Regions from separate parts of the Streptomyces profundus genome, predicted to be linked through region 1. Evidence: riboswitches for the same ligand, from Rfam matches in the RefSeq annotation. Region 1 holds a riboswitch; each other region holds the start of a gene.
The links. Region 1 has a riboswitch for cobalamin ahead of cimA (citramalate synthase). Riboswitches for the same ligand answer to the same signal wherever they lie in the genome.

Region 1 (2,194 bases):
ACCACGGTCTGTTCCCAGCCGAGCGTGGCCGGGCTCGGCACCGGCCCTCGATGGCCCAGCTCGGCGTAGATCTCGTCGCTGATCACCGTCAGGCCCCGGCGGGCCGCCACGGCCAGCACCGAGGCGATCCGCTGCTCGTCGGCGACGGTGCCGGTGGGGTTGTCCGGCACGGTCAGGACCAGCACCCCGGGGCGCGCGCCCGCCGCCTCGGCCCGGCGCAGCGACAGTTCCAGCAGCTCGGGCGCGGGGATGCCGCCGGCGTCCGCGGGGATGGGCACCTCGATCACTCGGCGGCCCAGCAGGGCGGCCTGCGCCGTGTAGGAGACCCAGGAGGGGCGGGGCAGCACCACATCCCCCTCCAACGCGGCCAGCAGGGCGAAGAGCAGGGGCTTGCTGCCCGGTGCGAAGAGCACCTGCTCGGGCTCGGTGGCCAGCCCACGGCGGCCGAACCAGCCGGCCGCCGCCTCTCTGGCCTCCGGCGAACCGACCACCGGCCCATAGCCGCTGCGGCCCGCGGAGGCGGCGAGCACCTCGGTGAGCCCGGGGGCGACGGGCAGCCCGGCCTCGCCGAAGCCCAGGTGGAGCGTCGCCAGCCCGGCCGCCCGTCGCGCCCGCACGGCCTCGTCGATCGCCAGCGTCGCGGAGTGCGCTGTCAAGGGGAACCACTCCTGTCCTGTGGTGGGTCGGCCGCCGGGAGCGAGGGGGCCGCCCCGGCACGGCCAGACGCGTCCGCCCATCCTTCCAGCCACCCACCCCCCGTCGGGGGCACCGACGCGCCCTCGTACGGGGTGAGTCGAAAGCCGCGTATCGCTCCCAAGCGCGTTGGTTACGGACAAACGGCGGTACCTGACAGGGGGGTAGGAAAACCCAACAGGGGTCCGCCGGGCGGGGATTCCCTGCTAATCTGTGGGGAAAGCGCCTGCGAAGTGGGGAAGCCGGTGAGAATCCGGCGCGGTCCCGCCACTGTGACCCGACGAAAGTCGGGAAGCCAGATTGCCGCTCGCAGGTATCACGCGAAGCCCACGAGGATGGAGCTGAAACGTCATGGGTTCCCTGCTGCCCTCACGACATCGTGCCCCGCGCCGCGCGCGGTGTCTCCCCCTATGCTCCCGCTCGTCCCCATCGGGCAGGATCCCGAGGTGAGGGCGCTGTAGCGCCGCACCTCCGTGCTTCCTCCCCCGGGCCGTGACAACCGGCCCTGGTGTGTTCCCGATTCACCTCATCCGGCGTTCCAGCATGCCGGAATTCAATCCGTGGCTCGATTCTTCGTCGAAGTCGAGTGGGCGAGACTGGGAAATTCAATGCGTACACAACCGGCGGGGGCTCCCCTGCTCGATTCCTTTCACATCTATGACACCACGCTGCGCGACGGTGCCCAACAGGAGGGAATATCCTATTCGGTCACCGAGAAACTCGCGGTGGCCAGGCTCCTGGACTCCCTGGGGGTCGGCTTCATCGAGGGCGGCTGGCCAGGCGCGTTGCCCAGGGACACCGAGTTCTTCCGGCGCGCGGCGGCCGGTGAACTCACCCTGCGGCACGCGGCGCTCGCGGCGTTCGGCAGCACCAGGAAGGCGGGCACCAGGGCCGATCGGGATCCGCAGGTGCGCGCGCTGCTCGACTCCGAGGCGCCCGTCGTCACGCTCGTCGCCAAGGCGGACCGGCGGCATATCGAACGGGCGCTGCGCACCGACCCGGCGGAGAACCGCGCGATGATCGCGGACACCGTGCGCCTGCTGGTCGCCGAGGGACGTCGCGTCTTCCTGGACGCCGAGCACTTCTTCGACGGCTACCAGCACGATCCGGACACCGCGCTCGGGGTGCTGGACGCGGCGGCCGAGGCGGGCGCGGACGTGCTGGTGCTCTGCGACACCAACGGCGGGAACCTGCCGCTGCGGCTGGCCGAGACGGTCGAGACGGTGCGGGCGCGGACCGGCCTGCGGCTCGGCATCCACTGCCAGGACGACACCGGATGCGCCGTGGCCAACACCGTCGCCGCCGTGGCGGCCGGCGTCACCCATGTGCAGTGCACCGCCAACGGCTACGGCGAACGCGCGGGCAACGCCGACCTCTTCGCCGTGATCGGGAACCTGGTGACCAAGCTGGATCTGCCGGTGCTGCCGGAGGGGCGGCTCGGCGCGCTGGTCGGCGCGGCGGAGGCGATCGCCGCACTGGCGGACATCGCCGACGACCCGCA
Region 2 (2,194 bases), 5.0 Mb from region 1:
CAGTGCGCGAGGTTCAGGTTGTGGGTGCGCCTGGCCTCCTCGCCGGTGTTGTCCCGCAGTTCGAGGAACTCCTCGATGTCCGCGTGCCAGGTCTCCAGGTAGATACAGGCGGCGCCCTTGCGCCGGCCGCCCTGGTTGACGGCGGCCACCGAGGAGTCCAGCGTGCGGAGGAAGGGCACGATGCCGTTGGACTTGCCGTTGGTGCCCCGGATCAACGAGCCCCGCGCGCGCACCCGCGTGTAGGAGAGGCCGATGCCACCGGCGTGCTTGGAGAGCCGGGCGATCTGGTGGTAGCGCTCGTAGATCGAGTCCAGCTCGTCCAGCGGGGAGTCCAGCAGATAGCAGGACGACATCTGCGGGTGCCTGGTGCCGGAGTTGAACAGCGTGGGGGACGACGGCAGATAGGAGAGGGTGCTGGTCAGCCGGTACAGCTCGGCGACCTGCTCCAGGGCCTGCTCGGTCTCGTCCGGGGCCAGGCCGCAGGCCACCCGCAGCAGGAAGTGCTGCGGGGTCTCGATCACCCGCCGGCTGATGGGGTGGCGCAGCAGATAGCGGGACTGCACGGTGCGCAGCCCGAAGTACTCGAAACGGTCGTCGGCGCCCTCGTCCACGGTGCGGGCGAGCAGCGCGTCCAGCGCGTTCGCGTGCCGGCGTACGAAGGCCGCGGTGCCGTCCCCGATCAGGCCCTCGCGGTGGCCGACGGCGATGGAGTCGACGAACGAGACCGCGCCCTGCCCCGCGGCCTCCTCACGGATCGCCAGGGTGAGCAACCGGGCGGCCAGCCGGGAGTACTCGGGCTCCTCGGCGATCAGACCGGCCGCCGCCTCGATGGCCAACTCACGCAACTCGGCCTGGTCCGAACCGGGATGGCGGCCCCGTTCGACCGCGGCGGCGACCCGCGCGGGGTCGGTGGCCGGCAGATCGGCGGTGAGATCGGCCAACGTGCGCGTCAGCGCCGCTGTGACCGGCTCTGCGGGGGCGGCGGGTGCGATGGTCACTCGGTGCTCTCCCTCGTGTCGCGGTGCGCTCCACGAGCGGGGCGCGACGGATGCGGGCATGGCTGTGCCCCAAGGCAGTTCAGCCGCACCGCGTCCTTCGGCCCAGCCCGCGAGGCTTGGACGTGATCAGCCGTCGGCAGGCACTCGGACTCGTCAGGGCACGGCGAAAACCGGCCATGACACACCGTTGCGGGACAGTTCCGGACTCGCACCGGATTCCCCTGCGGCGACAGCGAGCACGAGCATACATCTTGTGCCGCTGCCCACGAGCAGCCCTATATGTTGTGTTCTCCGTCTCGTTGCGCGGGGAGTTCACCTGCGAACACCCAGAGCTTCACTCCCGGCACGGGCTCCCAGTCCCGCTCCGGCGCCCGAACGAAGCCCAGGCGGCGGTAGAGACGCATCGCCGTGTGCAGGTGCGACTGACAGGAAATCACGACACGCCGACGACCCGCCGACGAGGCTCGGCGGAGGCACTCCCGCACCAGCGCCTCACCCACCCCGTGGCCGCGACGCTCGGGCGCCACCGCCAGCATCCGGAACTCGGCCTCGCCCTCCCCGGCCACCTCGGCCAACTCCCCGCCCGCCACCGACAGGCTGACGGCCCCCCACAGCCCGCCCGGCCGGGACGGATCCTCGGCGACCAGCAGCTCGGCCACCTCGGCGCGCCGACGCACATCCCCGAGCACCGCCAGATAGGCGTCCTCGGGGCCGCTGACCAGCCCGTCCGCCAGATAGACCGCCGTGGTCAGCGAGGCCACGGCGGCGAAGTCGGCCGGCTCGGCCGTTCTCACCAACACGTTCATGGCACCAGTCTGCGTCCCACCACTGACAGTCGGGCCGGCGGGCGATCGCCGTCACTTCCGCCGCAGCACGAAGTAGCCGGAGTCGTCGGCCACCACCGAGTAGACCGTCTCCGGATACAGCCCCGCCGCCCTGCGCAGCATCGCGTCCCCGCTCATCCCCTGGCCGTAGTAGGCCAGGTACTCCGGCGCCGGGACCGAGGGGTCCCCGATCCAGAACACCCGGCAGCGGCCGGTGAGTTGGGCGATGGGCCGGACGTTGGCCGCCACCTCGGCGCCGTCGGGGACGGTGGCCAGCACCTCCCGCCCCGCGACCGCCACGGCCCCGGGACGGTACGTCTCGGACTCGGCGAGCGCCGCCACCGGCAGCGTGGGCGCGAGCGCCAGCGCGGC
Region 3 (2,194 bases), 2.5 Mb from region 1:
TGTTCGCTGAGGTCGAGCTCATGGCCCGCGCCGCCGGCCATGACGCGGTGCTGGACTCCTGGGGCACCGACCTGGAACTCCTGCGCCCGCGCGACTGACGGGCCCGATCGGCCGGCTGGCGCCGCGTCCTCGGACGGGGATGCCGGCCGGCCGAGCCGCCTCAGCGTCCCGGGCCCTCCGCGGCACAACCACCTGGCGAGGCTGCGGAAGGCCCGGCGCACTCGGCCGACCACCCCCATCGGCATCGCGCCGGCCCCGTCCGGCCCGAACCCGCCGTGGACGCGGGGTGATTGGTCATCGAACAACGTACGCATCGCGTGCCCTCCGGTGGTCCGACTCCTCGCCTGATGTCGCGCTGAGTAATTCTCAGTGTGCCACTAGACACGGAGAGTGACAAGGGTCTAGGTTACGGAGCGTGATGATTCTGAAGATTCTTGGTACGAGGCGACCGTCCCGGTCCTCCGGTTCGCCCACCGGCACCAGCGTGATGAGGGGACGCGGCCTCCCGCCGCCCGAGCGGTTCCTGCGCGCCGCGCCCCTGAGTGCCGAAAGCCCCCAGTCGACATCGGCCGCCCCCGGTCGGCCGGCATCTCGCCGAAGGGGCGGTACAACGAGAGTGCTTTCCCGACGCGGGACTCGGTCAGCGGTGTGCTCTCCCGCAGCCGCAGCCGCAGCCGCAGCCGCAGCCGCGCCCCGATCCGCCGGGGTGGCGTCGTTCCTGCCTGCCAGGGGCCGACGCCCCGCGCTTCGACGCCCTCTGGCCAGCTGGCGCGGAGGCGCTAGGCTGACCGACGCAGTTGGTTCGTCCTGTCCGCCAGGCAGGCACGTCGTAAGAGGGAACCCGGTGGGAATCCGGGACTGCCCCGCAGCGGTGAGTGGGAACGACCGCCGTCATACGCACTGGGCCCGTCGGGCTTGGGAAGCGACGGCCAGTAGGTCTTCGCCTGAGTGTTCAGGCCGAGGGTGCCCGCGAGTCCGAAGACCTGCCACTGCCCGTGGGCGACCGTCGCCCGCGGTTGTTTCGGTGACCTCGTGGGTGGGTCTGCGTGCTGACGACGAGTGCCCCGGGCCGTGGCAACGGCTCCGCCGGGTTCTCCGGTCGCTGTGCTCCTTCGCTCCCGTGCGTGGTCGCCGAGACCAGCCAGGAGACATGCTCGCGAAGGAGAGTTTCTTGACCAGCGAGTCCGCAGCCGCGGCACCACGGGCCACGGTGTACGGCTATCCCCGCCAGGGGGCCAACCGTCAGCTGAAGAGGGCGATCGAGGGGTACTGGAAGGGCCGCGTCACCGCCCAGGATCTGCTCGACACCGCCTCAGAACTGCGTCAAGCCAACTGGCGACAGCTCGCCGACGCCGGCGTGCACGAGGTCCCCACCGGAGACTTCTCGTTCTACGACCACGTGCTGGACACCAGCGTGATGGTCGGCGCCATCCCGCCACGGCACCGCTCGGCCGTCGAGGCCGATGCCCTGGCCGGCTACTTCGCCATGGCTCGCGGCACCCAGGATGTCGCGCCGCTGGAGATGACCAAGTGGTTCGACACCAACTACCACTACCTGGTCCCCGAACTCGGCCCTGACACCGTCTTCACCGCCGACTCCGGCAGGCAACGTGCCGAGTTGGGCGAGGCGCTCGCCCTCGGGCTGACCGCTCGCCCCGTTCTGGTGGGCCCGATCACCTATCTGCTGCTGGCCAAGCCCGCTCCCGGCGTCGCCGATGACTTCGAGCCGCTGACCCTGCTGGACCGCCTGCTGCCGGTCTATGCCGAGGTGTTGGCCGATCTGCGCGCCGCGGGTGCCGGCTGGGTGCAGATCGACGAGCCGGCACTGGTCCAGGACCGTACCCCCGCCGAGTTGGCCGCGGCGGCGCGCGCCTACCGCGATCTCGGTGCCCTGGTGGACCGTCCCAAGCTGTTGGTCGCCTCCTACTTCGACCGCCTCGGTGAGGCCCTGCCCGTTCTGGCGAAGGCCCCTGTGGAGGGCCTGGCCATCGACTTCACCGGGTCCGCCGCCGGCAACCTGGAGGATCTCGCAGCCGCCGGCGGTCTGCCGGGGAAGCGGTTGGTCGCCGGCGTGGTCAACGGCCGCAACGTGTGGATCAACGATCTCGAACGGTCGCTGGCGACCCTGGCCACGCTCCTGGGTCTGGCCGGCAGCGTCGATGTGGCCGCTTCCTGCTCCTTGCTGCACGTCCCA

Region 2: another riboswitch for cobalamin. It lies ahead of K4G22_RS08590 (ribonucleoside-diphosphate reductase subunit alpha); the one in region 1 lies ahead of cimA (citramalate synthase).
Region 3: another riboswitch for cobalamin. It lies ahead of metE (5-methyltetrahydropteroyltriglutamate--homocysteine S-methyltransferase); the one in region 1 lies ahead of cimA (citramalate synthase).

What each region holds. Positions count from the first base shown of each region.
Region 1 is NZ_CP082362.1:7,001,330-7,003,523, forward strand. It holds gene K4G22_RS29380 (pyridoxal phosphate-dependent aminotransferase) at 1-656, opposite strand, end outside; cobalamin riboswitch at 874-1,011, shown strand; gene cimA (citramalate synthase) at 1,302-2,194, shown strand, end outside.
Region 2 is NZ_CP082362.1:2,002,434-2,004,627, reverse strand. It holds gene K4G22_RS08590 (ribonucleoside-diphosphate reductase subunit alpha) at 1-998, opposite strand, end outside; cobalamin riboswitch at 1,117-1,280, opposite strand; gene K4G22_RS08585 (GNAT family N-acetyltransferase) at 1,274-1,804, opposite strand; gene K4G22_RS08580 (DUF2079 domain-containing protein) at 1,856-2,194, opposite strand, start outside.
Region 3 is NZ_CP082362.1:4,539,973-4,542,166, forward strand. It holds gene K4G22_RS20055 (hypothetical protein) at 1-98, shown strand, start outside; cobalamin riboswitch at 781-1,005, shown strand; gene metE (5-methyltetrahydropteroyltriglutamate--homocysteine S-methyltransferase) at 1,172-2,194, shown strand, end outside.